Regions from separate parts of the Streptomyces sp. NPDC002490 genome, predicted to be linked through region 1. Evidence: riboswitches for the same ligand, from Rfam matches in the RefSeq annotation. Region 1 holds a riboswitch; the other holds the start of a gene.
The links. Region 1 has a riboswitch for S-adenosylmethionine ahead of thrC (threonine synthase). Riboswitches for the same ligand answer to the same signal wherever they lie in the genome.
Positions count from the first base shown of each region.

Region 1 (7,424 bases):
GTGTCGGTCGTCCTTCCCGTGGTGCGCGGCAGCCTCGCCTACGCCTGGTTCTGGACGGCGCTGCTGACCATCCGTGAGCTGACCATCACGCTCATCCTGTCGAGCGACGGGACGGACGTGATGTCCACCCGGATCTTCGGCTACAGCTCGGCGGGCGAGACGAGCCTGTCGGCCGCCCTCGGGGTGGTCCAGCTCGGCCTGATCACGGTCCTGCTCGTGGCCTTCACCCGCGTGGCCCGCCGCCAGTCCTTCTAGGAGTCCCACCATGATCGAACTCGAAAGTGTCACGAAGTCCTTCCCCCAGGGCCGAGGCCAGGTCCCTGCGCTGCGCGGCGTCTCGCTCTCCGTCGCCGAGGGCGAGTTCTACGTCCTGCTCGGGGCGTCGGGCTGCGGGAAGACCACCACGCTGCGCATCGTGGCGGGCCTGGAGCAGCCGGACTCCGGGGTGGTGACCATCGACGGACGCCGGGTCTCGGGCGGTACTCCCTCGGTCTGGGTGGGTCCCGAGGAGCGGCCCCAGGCCATGGTGTTCCAGTCGTACGCGCTCTGGCCCCACATGACGATCCGACAGAACATCGCCTTCCCCCTGCGCCGGGGCGTGCGCCGCACGAGCCGGGAGGAGGCGGCCACGCGGGTTGAGGAGGTGCTGGAACTGTTCCGGCTGACCGAGCAGGCGGACCGGAAGGTGACCCGGCTCTCGGGCGGCCAGCAGCAGCGGGTCGCACTGGCCCGGGCGCTGGCGCTGCGGCCCCGGGTCCTGCTGATGGACGAGCCGCTCTCCAACCTGGACGCGAGGCTCCGGATGGACCTCCGGATGGAGCTGAAGGAACTCTCCCGGCGCACCGGCATCACCTGCCTGCTCGTCACCCACGACCAGGAGGAGGCCATGATGCTCGCGGACCGGGTCGGCCTCATGGAGGGCGGGGGCATCGTCCAGGAGGGGCCCCCGGAGGAGCTGTACACGGCCCCCGTGTCGGAGTTCGTGGCCGACTTCCTGGACCGCATGAACCTCGTCCGGGCGGCCGCGGTGACCGCCTCGGACCCGGGCGGCCTGGAGGTCACCGTGGGCGGGCTGCGGTTGCGGACCGGCCCCGGCGTCCACCCCGTGGGCAGCGGACTGACCCTCGGCATCCGGCCCGACGACATCGTGTTCGAGACCGACGGCGGCGGGGCCGGTACGGGAGCGGCCGGGGAGAACCTGGTGACCGGCACCCCGGTCGACCACCACTACGTGGGCGGGAGCTACCTCCACCGGGTGGAGACCCCGCTGGGACTGCTCACCGTCCGCTCGCCCGCGGGCCCGGAGACGGTCGTCTCCGGCACGGTCCGACTGCGGCTGCCCGCGGAGAAGCTGATCACCATGGCGGCAGCGAACAGCGGGGGTGAGGAGACGGCGGGGTCCTGAGCCGACCTCCGCCGAGGTGCCCGGGCGGGGGCCGGCGAGGGCTGCCGGCGTGGCGGAGGCCGGCCCGCTGGGGCGCGGCGCGGAGACGGACGCGGGGCGTCCCGGCCGGAGTGCGGTGGGTGGCGGCTGGCGTGACGTTAGGCTCGAAGCCATGGGAAGCCCTCGTGACTCCGTGCCCGAGCCGACCACCCCCCAGGGCCGCGAGGCCCTGGCCGCCCTCCTCGCCGACCCCGCGCACGCGGTGGTGGCGCTGGACTTCGACGGCACCCTCGCCCCCATCGTCGACGACCCCGAACGGGCCCGCGCCCACGCCGGCGCACTGCCCGCGCTGGGCGCCCTCGCGCCCCGGCTGCGGGGGGTCGCCGTGGTCACCGGACGGCCCGCCGCGGTCGCCGTGCGGGCGGGCGGGTTCGACGGCGCCCCGGGCCTCGACCGCCTCACCGTCCTCGGCCACTACGGCGCCGAACGCTGGGACGCCGCCACCGGCGCGCTCACCGCCCCGCCCCCGCACCCGGGCGTCGCGGCGGTCCGCGCCGAACTGCCCGGGGTGCTGGCCGCGGCCGGGGACCACCCGGGCACCTGGACCGAGGACAAGGGGCACGCGGTCGCCGTCCACACCCGCCGCGCCGCCGACCCGCAGGGCGCGTTCCAGGCCCTGCGCGCCCCCCTGGCCGAGCTCGCCGACCGGCACGGGCTGGTCGTGGAACCGGGCCGGATGGTGCTGGAGCTGCGCCCCCCGGGCGTCGACAAGGGCGTGGCGCTCACCGCGTACGTGCGGGAGAGCGGCGCCCGTGCGGTGCTCTACGCCGGTGACGACCTCGGCGACCTGCCCGCCTTCGCCGCGGTGGCCGCCCTGCGCGCCGAGGGCGTGCCCGGGCTGCTGGTGTGCAGCGGCAGCGGCGAGGTCACCGAACTCGCCGACCGCGCCGACCTGGTGGTGGACGGCCCGGCCGGCGTCGTCGCCCTGTTGGCCGCCCTCGCCGCGGCGGTCGACGGACGGGGCTGACCGCCGGCCCCGGGCCGATCAGGCGTCCAGGGCCCGCAGTTGGTCGAGGAACCAGCGGGCCGGGGGGAGCGCGGTGGCCGCCGCGGCGAGGCGCTCGGTCCGCTCGGCGCGCTCCGCCCCGGGCAGGGTCAGCGCGGTGTGCAGGGCGTCCGCGGTGGCGGTGACGTCGTACGGGTTGACGGTCAGCGCGTGCTCCCCGAGCTCCTCGAAGGCGCCCGCCTCCCGGGACAGCACCAGCACGCAGCCCCGGTCGGAGACCACCGGGACCTCCTTCGCCACCAGGTTCATCCCGTCCCGCACCGGGTTCACCAGCGCCACGTCCGCCAGCCGGTACGCGGCCAGCGAGCGGGCGAAGTCGTCCTCCACGTGCAGCACCACCGGCGTCCAACCCGGTTCGCCGTAGGCGGTGTTGATCTCCCGCGCCAGCCGGGACACCTCGGCCGTGTAGTCGCGGTAGACCGCGAGGTCCTGCCGCGAGGGGTAGGCGAACGCCACGTGCACCACCCGGCCCCGCCACTCGGGGCGGCGCTCCAGCAGGTCCCGGTAGGCGAGCAGCCCGCGCACGATGTTCTTGGAGAGTTCGGTGCGGTCGACGCGGACGATCGTGCGGCGGGCGCTGCCGTCCGGGGCGGTGCCGATCTGTCCGCGCAGCACCGCCATCCGTTCCTCGACGTCGGCGCGGTGGGCCCGTTCGCGCAGGAAGTCGGCGTCCGCACCGAGGCCGTGCACCCCGATCCGGGTGGAGCCGGTGCCCCCGGTGATCGCCTCGCAGCAGGCGGTGAACGCGTCCGCCCACCGGCGGGTGAGGAACGCCGCCCGGTCGGCGCCCAGGATGCCCCGCAGCAGCTGCTCGGCCACGTCGTCGGGGAGCAGCCGGAAGTAGTCCACCGGGGCCCACGGGGTGTGCGAGAAGTGGCCGATCCGCAGGTCCGGGCGGAGCTCCCGGAGCAGTCCCGGGACCAGCGCCAGGTGGTAGTCCTGCACCAGCACCGCCGCACCCTCGGCGGCCTCCTCGGCCAGGGCCCGGGCGAAGGCCGCGTTGTACTCCTCGTAGGCGGCCCACCGCACCCGGAACCCGGCGTCGAACACCGGCTCCAGCGGGGTCTGGTACAGCATGTGGTGGACGAACCACAGCACGGAGTTGGCGATGCCGTTGTAGGCGTCCGCGAACACGTCCGGCGGGACGTCCAGCATGCGCACCCGCTGACCGCCGGTGTCCGCGGGATCGAGGGCGCCGCCCGTGCGGCGGACCGCCTCCCGGTCGCCGTCGCCGAGGGCCGCGCACACCCAGACCGCATCGGCGTCCGGCCCGATCGCGGACAGCCCGGACACCAACCCGCCGCCGCCCCGCCGGGCGGTGAGCGCACCGCCCTCGCCCACCGCGAAGCTCACCGGGCCGCGGTTGGACGCGACCAGGATGCCGGCGCCCTGCTCACCTTCGGAAGAAGCCATACGGCGATACCTCGCCCACCTCGTCGGCCCCCAAACCCGGGCCCGCCCGGCCACCGCGGGCACCCGTCTTGCTGCGCACCGTCGCCACCAGCAGCCCGCCGACCGCGCCCAGCGAGAGCGCCAGACCCGCGTACAGATGGGGCGAGAACTCCGGGTCGGGGGCCCGGCGCTGCACCGTGCGCCCCTCGGTCACCGGGGGGACGACGACGGTGGCGCCCGCACGGGGGAGGCCCACCGGATACGCGGCCGGAGCCGACGTCACGGTGAGCACCGATGCCGCGAGAACCCCTGCCGTCCACACGGCGCGCCGTCGGACGCCACCACTGTGGCCCTTACCCGCCCCGGTGGAGAAGAACCTAAAAATGCGAAAAATACCAAAGAATCCACGCACGAGCTGACAATCTAGGCGGCGGTCCGAACGGGCGCCCGCGCGCCACGCGGTCCGCACCGCCCCGTGCCCCGATCACCGCACCCGGTCACCGCACCCGGTCACCGCGCCCGCCGGCGGCGCGAGGGGTCCGCATCCGGCCGCTCGTCCCGCCTCCGGTGGCCCCGCGCCCCCGCCCCCTCACGCCACCCGTCGCGCCGCGTACTCCGCCACCGAGGCCATCGGCGGACGCTCCTCCGTGTCCACCGGATACGTCCGCGGCTCGAAGCCCCGCGCGCCCCGCTCGAACTGGGTCAGCTCGGGCCACAGCAGATGGTCCCGGGCCAGCCGCAACTGTGCCGTCCGGTAGACCGCCGCCGCCATCCGGCCCAGTGCCTGGCCGTCCTGGTGCCGGTGCCGGCGCACCCCCACGTCCACCTGCGCCAGGGCGTCCAGCCCCACGCTGTGCAGGGCGTCCACCAACAGCCCCAGCTCCACCCCGTACCCCACCGGGAACGGCAGCCGTTCCAGCAGCGAGCGCCGGGCCGCGTACTCCCCGCCCAGCGGCTGGACGAATCCGGCCAGCCGCGGCCAGTGCATGTTGAGCACCGGGCGGGCCAGCAGTTCGGTGACCCGGCCGCCCTGTCCCGCCCCCGCGGCGGGGGAGCCGCCGAACGGCCGGTCGTACATCGCCTTCACGAAGTGCACGTCCGGCTCGGTGAGCAGCGGGCCGACGATCCCGCGGACGAAGTCCGCCGAGAACTCGCGCAGGTCCGCGTCCACGAAGCAGACCACGTCCCCCCGGGTGACCAGTAGCGACCGCCACAGCACCTCGCCCTTGCCGGGCAGCGCGGGCAGCCGCGGCAGGATCGCGTCCCGGTGCTCCACCCGCGCCCCGGCCGCCCCGGCCACCTCCGCAGTCCGGTCCGTGGAGCCGGAGTCGACCACCACCAGCTCGTCGACCAGGGGCGTTGGTCCGGCCATCAGCTCGGTGCGTATCACGGACACGATCTGGCCGACCGTCTCCTGTTCGTCCAGCGCGGGCAGCACCACACTGACCGTGGACCCCGAGGCCCGTTTCGCCGCGACGAGCTGGTGCGGCGGACGGTCCGCCACGGACCAGGAACGCCTGCTCAACCAGGACTCGACCTCTTCCAGCACGGTCAGTGGCTCCCTACTGTGACCCATCTCGCGGTGCGGACGGCTATCTCAACCGTCCTGGCCTTCGGTTACAGTCTTGAGCAACGCGCACGGCCGCCGCACGTCGGGTCCGCAGCGCTGACAACCGCATACCGCTCATCCAGAGGGGCAGAGGGACACGGCCCGTTGAAGCCCCGGCAACCCTCCAGTCGGTTCTCGTCGCCGCCGCCGAACGATCACGTCGATCACGGTGGACGGCCCGCGAGGCTCCCGACTCGGGAAGGTGCCAATTCCGTCTCGTGACGAAACGCGTCACGGGGAAGATGAGGAGAGAGGGCCTCGCCACCATGGCTGTTCAGACCGCCGCGTCCACCACCGACACCACCACCGTCGACCTGGGTCCCGCCGCGGCACTCTCCTGCCGGGAGTGCGGGGAGCGGTTCGCGCTCGGCCCGATCTTCGCCTGCGAGCTCTGTTTCGGGCCCCTCGAAGTCGCCTACGACTTCCCGGTCGGCGACCCGGAGGGGCTCCGCAAGAAGATCGAGTCCGGCCCCGAGAACATCTGGCGCTACGCCCCGCTGTTGCCCGTCCCCGCCGACGTGGCCAGCAAGCCCAACCTGAACCCCGGCTGGACGCAGCTCGTCAAGGCCGACAACCTCGCCCGCGAGCTGGGCGTCACCGGCCGGCTGTACGTCAAGGACGACTCCGGCAACCCGACGCACTCCTTCAAGGACCGGGTCGTCGCCCAGGCCGTCGAGGCCGCCCGCGCCTTCGGCTACACCACGCTCTCCTGCTCCTCCACCGGCAACCTCGCCGGCGCGGTCGGCGCCGCCGCCGCCCGGGCGGGGCTGCGCTCCTGCGTCTTCATCCCGCACGACCTGGAGCAGGCCAAGGTCGTCACCGCCGCCGTCTACGGGGGCGAACTCGTCGCCATCGAGGGCACCTACGACGATGTGAATCGTTTCTGCTCCGAACTGATCGGCGACCCGCTGGGCGAGGGCTGGGGCTTCACCAACGTCAACCTGCGTCCGTACTACGGCGAGGGCTCCAAGACCCTGGCGTACGAGATCTGCGAGCAGCTCGGCTGGGAGATCCCGGACCAGATCGTCATCCCCGTCGCCTCGGGCTCCCAGCTCACGAAGATCGACAAGGGCCTCCAGGAGCTGATCAAGCTCGGGCTGGTCGCCGACAAGCCCTACAAGATCTTCGGCGCCCAGGCCACCGGCTGCTCCCCGGTCTCCACCGCCTTCAAGGCCGGCCACGACGTGGTCCGCCCGCAGAAGCCCGACACCATCGCCAAGTCGCTGGCCATCGGCAACCCGGCGGACGGCCCCTACGTCCTCGACATCGCCCGGCGCACCGGCGGTGCGGTGGAGGACGTGGACGACACCGCGGTCGTCGAGGCGATCTCGCTGCTGGCCCGGACCGAGGGCATCTTCGCGGAGACCGCGGGCGGCGTCACCCTCGGCGTCACCAAGAAGCTCATCGAGAGCGGGCAGCTCGACCCGACGCTGACCACCGTCGCCATCAACACCGGCGACGGGCTCAAGACCCTGGACGCGGTCGCCGACCGGGCCCGTCCCACCGCGACCATCAAGCCGAACCTCGACGCCTTCCGTGCGGCGGGCCTCGCCACCGACTGAACCGCCACCCCCTCCCGCCCCCTGACGTCCCCGGGGCGGGAGGTCGCGAAACTCCCCCCGCCCTTCCCTCCCCTTCCCTCCACTTCTCTCCGGTTCTCTCCGGAAACGACCGGAAAGGTCTTCTCATGAGTGTCACCGTTCGCATCCCGACCATCCTGCGCACGTACACCGGCGGCCAGGCCGAGGTTCCCGCCGAGGGGGCGACCCTCAGCGAGGTCATCGCCGACCTGGAGAAGAACCACGCGGGCATCGCCGGTCGGGTCCTGGACGACCAGGGCAAGCTGCGCCGCTTCGTCAACGTGTACGTGAACGACGACGACGTCCGCTTCGAGCAGGGCCTCGCCACCGCCACCCCGGACGGCGCGGGCATCTCGATCATCCCGGCCGTCGCCGGCGGCTGAGCCTCCGCCG
Region 1 covers NZ_JBEOWM010000018.1:118,735-126,158, forward strand. The annotation lists gene ABT092_RS14385 (ABC transporter permease) at 1-255, shown strand, start outside; gene ABT092_RS14390 (ABC transporter ATP-binding protein) at 266-1,405, shown strand; gene otsB (trehalose-phosphatase) at 1,557-2,411, shown strand; gene ABT092_RS14400 (alpha,alpha-trehalose-phosphate synthase (UDP-forming)) at 2,430-3,863, opposite strand; gene ABT092_RS14405 (hypothetical protein) at 3,844-4,125, opposite strand; gene ABT092_RS14410 (glucosyl-3-phosphoglycerate synthase) at 4,432-5,391, opposite strand; SAM riboswitch class I at 5,524-5,700, shown strand; gene thrC (threonine synthase) at 5,718-7,013, shown strand; gene ABT092_RS14420 (MoaD/ThiS family protein) at 7,139-7,414, shown strand.

Region 2 (7,424 bases), on a different contig from region 1:
CCAGAGCGGCCACGGCCACCACTGAGTCTCCCGCGCCGGGGCCCGCACGGGCCCCGGCGGGTCGCCACCCGAAGGGCCCCGTCCACTGCACGGACGGGGCCCTTCGCGTCCTCCGCGCCTCGATAGGGTGGATCCCCAGGCACGACGACACCGCACGACACGCGACGTCGACGGCCGCCCCTCCGGGCGGCCCCGTCCCCGTACGCCGTACGCACCCCGCACGGCCCGCACCCAGGAGCGACCCATGAGCGCTGTGACCCCCGCCGGAGGCGACACCCTGGCGGCCCGTTCCTGGCCGGAGGTCCTCACCGCCTTGCTCTCGGGGGCGGACCAGAGCGCCGACGCCACCGCCTGGGCGATGGACCGGATCATGCAGGGGGAGGCCACCGACGCGCAGATCGCCGGCTTCGCCGTCGCCCTGCGGGCCAAGGGCGAGACCGTGGAGGAGCTCACCGGACTCGTCGACGCCATGTACCGGCACGCCCGCACCATCGAGGTGCCCGGTCCCAGCGTGGACATCGTCGGCACCGGCGGCGACAACGCCCGCACCGTCAACATCTCCACCATGTCCGCGATCGTCGTCGCCGGGACCGGGGCCAAGGTCGTCAAGCACGGCAACCGCGCCGCCTCCTCCGCGAGCGGGGCCTCCGACGTGCTGGAGAAGCTGGGCGTCGATCTGGAACTGACGCCGGAGCGGGTGGCGGAGGTCGCCGAGGAGGCCGGGATCACCTTCTGCTTCGCCGCCAAGTTCCACCCGGCCATGCGGCACGTCGGCGCCGCCCGCAAGGAACTGGGCATCCGCACCGTCTTCAACTTCCTCGGCCCGCTCACCAATCCGGCCCGGGTCCGGGCGCAGGCCACCGGGGTCGCCGACGCGCGGATGGCGCCGGTGGTCGCCGGCGTGCTCGCCGAACGCGGCTCCTCCGCCCTGGTCTTCCGCGGCGACGACGGCCTGGACGAACTGACCACCACCGCCCCCTCCACGGTGTGGGTGGTGCGCGACGGCGCGGTGGCCGAACAGCGCTTCGACCCCCGGGAGGTCGGCATCGACCTGGTGCCGGTGGAGGCGCTGCGCGGGGCGGACGCCTCCCACAACGCGGAGGTGACCCGCCGGCTGCTCGCGGGCGAGACCGGACCGGTGCGGGACGCGGTGTTGCTGAACTCGGCGGCGGCCCTGGTGGCGCTGACGCCCGGCACCGAGCCGTTGACCGAGCAGATCCGCACCGGCCTGGCGCGCGCCGCCGAGTCGATCGACTCCGGTGCGGCCCACCGGGTCCTGGAGCGCTGGGTCGCCGCCACCAACGCCTGACCGCACCCGTCCTCCCGCCGGCCGTCCCGCCCCGTGCGGGGCGGCCGGCGGCGCACCGCCGGGACGGGGTGGTGCGCCCGCGCGATCGTCTGGCATGATGCATCCCAGGTCATGAGTGACAGCGCATCGGCCCCGGCCTGCTGTCCGGCAACCCTCCGTCCGTGGCGGGGTGCCCCGGGTGAAGACCAGGTCGTAGGCAGCGAGGTCTACGGCAAGCGCGGACCCCTCGCGTCTCTCCAGGGGTCCTGGTCGTCGAGGGAGCGGTTTCCGTGAGCAAGCGAATGCGATAGGGCGCAGCGCCCCACCTCCGCGCACGCCCCGTCCGGTGTGTCCCTTCACCCCTTCCCGCGTCCTCCCACGCCCCGTCCCGTTCCGGTCCGTGCGCTCCGCCGTCCGGTGCCGGTCGACGTCCCGCCGCGCGGCGGTCCGGCGTGGCTCAGACGCGCCCTGCCTCACCCGGGAGTCCGTCATGTCCGCACGTGCCACCACCGCCGAGCCCGCCTGCACCGCCGCCGAACCGCTGCTGCCCGTGCTGGGCCGCGAGGTGACCGTCCCCCTCGTCACCGGCGGCGAGGTGACCTACGCGGCGCTCGACTACGCCGCCAGCGCCCCCGCCCTCCAGCGGGTCTGGGACGACGTCGCCGCCTACGCCCCCTACTACGGCAGCGTCCACCGGGGCGCCGGCTACCTCTCCCAGCTCTCCACCGACCTGTTCGAGAACGCCCGCCGGACCGTCGCCGGGTTCCTCGGCTGCCGGGAGGGCGACCAGGTGGTGTTCACCCGCTCCACCACCGACTCGCTGAACCTGCTCGCCGCCGCCCTGCCCGCGGGCTGCCAGGTGTTCGTCTTCGAGACCGAGCACCACGCCTCCCTGCTGCCCTGGCGCGACGCCCGCGTCACCTACCTGGACGCGCCGCGCACCCCCGCCGAGGCGGTGGACACCCTGGAGCGGGCGCTGGCCGACCGCGACCCGTACGGGCCGGCACTGGTCTGCGTGACCGGCGCCTCCAACGTCACCGGGGAGCTGTGGCCGGTGCGCGAACTGGCCGCCGCCGCGCACGCCCACGGCGCCCGGATCGTGCTGGACGCGGCCCAACTCGCCCCGCACCACCCGGTGGACGTGGCGGACCTGGACGTCGACTGGATCGCCTTCTCCGGACACAAGCTCTACGCCCCCTTCGGCTCCGGGGTGCTCGCCGGGCGCGCGGACTGGCTGCGCACGGCCGAGCCGTACCTGGCCGGCGGCGGTGCCTCCCGGAAGGTGTCGCGCCGGGCCGACGGGGGCGTGGACGTGGAGTGGCACGAGGACGCGGCCCGCCACGAGGCCGGTTCCCCCAACGTGATCGGCGCCTACGCCATCGCCTCCGCCTGCACGGCGCTCACCGAGGCCGGGTTCGACCGTCTGGTGGCCCGGGAGCAGGAGCTGATCGACCGGGTGCGCGCCGGCTTGGCCGAGGTGCCCCAGGTGCGGGTGCTGTCGCTGTTCGGGGACGACGCGCCCCGGGTCGGCGTCCTCTCCTTCGTGGTGGACGGCTGGAACAGCTCGCACTTCGCCGCCGCGCTCTCCGCCGAGTACGGGATCGGGGTGCGCGACGGGCTGTTCTGCGCCCACCCGCTGGTGCGCACCCTGTTGGGCACCGACCCGCAGGACCCGGGGGAGTGCGGGGCGCCCGAGGCCGCACCCGGGGAGCGTTCGCTGAACGCGGTCCGGGTCAGCTTCGGCGCGGGCACCCCCGACGAGCACGTGGACCGGTTCGTCCGGGCCGTGCGGGAACTCGTCGTCGAGGGCGCCCGCTGGAGCTACCGCACCGAGGACGGGCGCTGCGTGCCGGACCGGACGGCGCCCACCGGCTCCTGAGGACGGCCCCCGGACAGCCGGGTGCCGAGCTGGACCATCCGCAGGGCGCGTTCGGTGGCGTCGGTGAGCAACTCGCCGCCGCGGCCGAGCGCCTCGGTGAGGTCCATCGGCGCGGGCATGATCGACGCGTAGGCGTCCACCCCGACCGAGCGCACCCGGTGGGCGCCCTCGCCCAGGGTGCCGGCCAGCGCCAACACCGGGCGGTCGTGCAGCTTGGCGCGGCGGGCGACCTCGGCGGGGACCTTGCCGCGCGGGGTCTGGTGGTCCAGCGCGCCCTCGGCGGTGATGACCAGGTCGGCGCGGGCCAGCCGCTCGTCGAGCCCGATGCGGTCCAGCAGCACCTCGAACCGGGGCAGCAACTCGGCGCCCAGCGCGGCGAGTCCGGCGCCGAGGCCGCCGGAGGCTCCGGTGCCGCGGCCGTGGCACAGGTCGGTGGGCACCTTGAGGTCACGGGTGAGAACGGCGGCCCAGTGCTCCAGGGCGGCGGCCAACTGCTCCACCTGCTCGGGGGTCGCGCCCTTCTGCGGGCCGAAGACCCGGGCCACCCCGCGCTCCCCGCACAGCACGTTGTACGGGTTGCAGGCGACCCGGATGCGGGTCTCGGCCAGCCGCGGGTCCAGCCCGGTGGCGTCGATGCGGTCCAGCCGGGACAGGGCGCCGCCGCCGCGCGGGAGTTCCTCGCCGTCCGCGTCCAGCAGTCGGGCACCGAGCGCTTGGAGGGCGCCCGCGCCGCCGTCGGAGGTCCCGGAGTCGCCGCAGCCGACGAGGACGTGCCGGGCCCCGGCGTCGAGGGCGGCGAGGATCAACTCGCCGACGCCGTAGGTGGTGGTGGCCCCCGGGTCCCGCAGGCCCCGGGGCACCAGGGAGAGCCCGGCGATCGCGGCCATCTCGACCACGGCGGTGCCCTCGGCGTCGCCGAGCAGGGCGAAGTGGGTGCCGATGCGCTCCCCGGTGGGGCCGGTGGCCCGCAGCGGGACCAACCGTCCGCCGGACGCCGTGGCCAGGGCGCGGGCGGTGCCCTCGCCGCCGTCGACCAGCGGTATCAGGTCGATCTCGGCGTCGGGGAGCACCCTGCGCACGCCGGCGGCGATGGCTTCGGCGGCGGCTTCGGCGGACAGGGACTCCTTGAAGCCGCTGGGGGCGACGGCGAATCGGGTGAGCATCGTGGGTACTCCTGGGGGTGAGGGTGTGCGGGCGGATCGCCCGCGGGTGCGGGGCCGAAGCCCCGGTCAGGGGGTGAGGGGGACGCCCAGCAGCGGCCAGACCGCGACGGCGAACAGCAGCACCAGCACGGCGGTGAGCGGAGCCAGCACGGCGGACATCCGCAGCAGGTCCCCCGGGGTGTAGGTCGGGATGCCGGGCACGTCGGAGTAGAGCGTGACGGGCTTGGCCGAGGCCGGCAGGGTGTGGCAGAAGCCGGCGGCGGCGGTGGAGGCGAGGGCCGCGGCCACCGGGTTGACCCCGGCGGAGGCCGCTGCCGCGACGACCAGCGGCACCAGCACCGAGGAGCGCGCGGAGCGCGACTGGAGGAGCAGGTGGGCGCCGGTGGACACGGTGATGACCACGGCGAGGAACAGCCACGGCGGCAGGTCCAGCGGGATGCCGCCCACCAGCCAGGCGGCGGCCCCGGAGTCGGACAGGGCCAGGCCCATGGCCATGGTGGCCGCCATGAACAGCAGCATCGACCAGGGCACCGTCTTCAGGGCGTCCTTGAGCCGCACCGTGCCCAGTGCGGGGGAGGAGGCCACGACCGCACCGATCAGGGCCACCACGGCGGGCGGCACCCGGTGCAGCGGCTCGCTGCACCACAGGGCGATCACGGTGGCGAGCAGCAGGGCGCAGCGGGTCTCGGCCGGCTCCCAGGGTCCGGTGACGGGCCGCTCGCTGTGCTCCTGGATCTCCTCGGCGGTGATCTGGACGGGGCCTTCGCGGTCGGCGCGCTTGGTGGTGGTGAAGAGCACCACCTCGGCGGCCAGGTGGGAGGAGACGATCGCCAACGGCAGGCCGATGAGCAGCCATTCGGTGAAGCCGATCCGCTGGCCCACCGCGTCCCAGAGCACGGACACGGTGATCAGGTGCGCGCCCGCGCCGATCAGGGTGGCGACCGCGGAGAGCAGGATCACCGTGGGGAACAGCAGGGCGAGCATCACCACCAGGCGCTTGCGGTCGGCGAGGACCTTGGCCAGGGCCAGGAAGACCGGCATGGCGAGCGCGGCCCGGCCGGAGGTGGCGGGCACCGCGAACGCGGTCACCACCAGGGCGGCCGTCGTCAGGTGCACGAGTTGACGGACGTTGCGGGCGCCGCTGACCAGGAAGGCCGCGGCGCGGCCGGCCAGCCCGGTCCGGGAGACCGCTGCGGCCAGCACGAAGGCGCAGATCAGCAGCCACACGGTGTCGTCGCCGAGCGTGCCGAACAGCGCGTCGCTGCTGATCACGCCGGTGGCGGTGAGGGCGAGTCCGGCGCCGAGCGCGATGTAGGTGTCGTCGATCGGGGTGCCGATCCACGCGCAGGTGGCCAGCGCGAAGACGGCCAGCGTGATCCGCGCGTCGCCGCCCAGTCCCGGGAAGTTGCCGGGTACCACGAGCACCGCACAGATGCTCAGGGCCACGCACAGGGTCGCCATTTGCCGGTAGTTCACAGTCACATGAAGAAGGTTTCACCCGGGCGGTGAGTGCTCCATGAGCCGTTGATGAAGGGAACTTCACGGAAGGCGGGCCCCGCCGGCACCGGCGGGCGAAGACGCCTGCACGGGGCCACCGGAGTGCGCGGGCGCGCACCGTGGGTGACCCCGTGCGGGGTGGGGGACAGCGGAGTCCTGCGGCTACTCGGGCAGCCGGTAGCCCATGCCGCGGACGGTCTCCACCCGGTCCGCGCCCAGCTTCTTGCGCAGCGCCCGGACGTACACGTCCACGATGTTGGAGCCGGGGTCGAAGTCGTACCCCCACACGTGGGACAGGATCTGTTCCCGGGACAGGACCTGTCCGGGGTGGCGCAGGAACAGTTCGAGCAGGACGAACTCGCGGGCGGTCAGGTCGACCGTGCGCTGTCCGGAGCGGGCCCGGCGGGTGCGCAGGTCGAGGCTGAGCTCCCCGTTGCGCAGCACCGTCACCTCGGGGGCCCGGGCGGCGGTGCGCATCCGGAGCCGGACCCGGGCGAGCAGTTCCTCGAAGCGGAACGGCTTGGTCATCCAGTCGTCGGCGCCGCCTTCGAGTCCGGCGACGGTGTCCCGCACCGAGTCCCGGGCGGTGAGCACGATCACGGGGACCGAGACGCGGGCCTCGCGCAGCTGCCGCAGGACGGTGAAGCCGTCCTTCCCGGGCAGCCCTATGTCGAGCACGATGAGGTCGAAGCCGCCGGTGACGGCGTACTCGTAGGCGGCCTCGCCGTCGCCGACGACGGTGGTGGCGAAGCCGTTGGCGCGCAGTCCCTTCTCCACGAAGGAGGCGATGCGTTCCTCGTCCTCCACGATGAGTATCCGGTTCACGGCACGGCCTCCTCAGCGGGCTCCTCGCCGGCGGTCAGCAGGATGGTTTCGGCATCCAGGTCGAAGACGAGCACGAAGGTGGCGCCGCCGCCCTCGGTGGTCCGCAGTTCGACCCGTCCCCCGTGGCCTTCGGCGATGGCCCTGACGATCGCGAGGCCGAGCCCCGCTCCGGTGGCCCGGGCACCGCGGCGGGCGGTGCCCCGTCGGAACCGCTCGAAGATGACCTGGGCGTCCTGGGGTTGGACGCCGGGACCGCCGTCCGCCACGTACAGCTCGACCCGCCCCTCCTCGATCCGGGAGCCGATGGTGACCTGCTGGCCGGTGACGGTGTGCTGCACCGCGTTCTGGGCGAGCTGCACCATGGCCTGGGTGATGCGTTGGGCGTCGAGCCGGACCTCGGCGTCGGCGATCGAACCGAGCAGCCAGGTCCGTTCGCCGAGCGCCCGGGCCTTGACGAACACGTCGGCGGTCAGCTCGCCGAGCTGGACCGGTTCGGGGGCGACGAAGTCGGGCCGTTCGGCCTTGGCGAGCAGCAGCAGGTCCTCCACGATCCGGCTCATCCGCTCCAGTTCCTCCAGGACGATCCGGACGGTCTCCTCGCGTTCGGCGGGGTCGTCGCCCATCAGCTCCAGATGACCCCGGACGATGGTGATGGGGGTGCGCAGTTCGTGACCGGCGTCGTCGACGAACTCGCGCTGGGCGGCGAAGGCGCGCTCCAACCGGTCGAGCATGGCGTTGAACGTCTCGGCGAGCGCGGCGATGTCGTCGCGGC
Region 2 covers NZ_JBEOWM010000014.1:49,227-56,650, forward strand. The annotation lists gene qcrB (cytochrome bc1 complex cytochrome b subunit) at 1-25, shown strand, start outside; gene trpD (anthranilate phosphoribosyltransferase) at 245-1,309, shown strand; SAM riboswitch class IV at 1,417-1,533, shown strand; gene ABT092_RS11470 (aminotransferase class V-fold PLP-dependent enzyme) at 1,779-3,167, shown strand; gene ABT092_RS11475 (glycerate kinase) at 3,110-4,330, opposite strand; gene ABT092_RS11480 (SLC13 family permease) at 4,397-5,791, opposite strand; gene ABT092_RS11485 (response regulator transcription factor) at 5,990-6,652, opposite strand; gene ABT092_RS11490 (sensor histidine kinase) at 6,649-7,424, opposite strand, start outside.
Region 2: another riboswitch for S-adenosylmethionine. It lies ahead of ABT092_RS11470 (aminotransferase class V-fold PLP-dependent enzyme); the one in region 1 lies ahead of thrC (threonine synthase).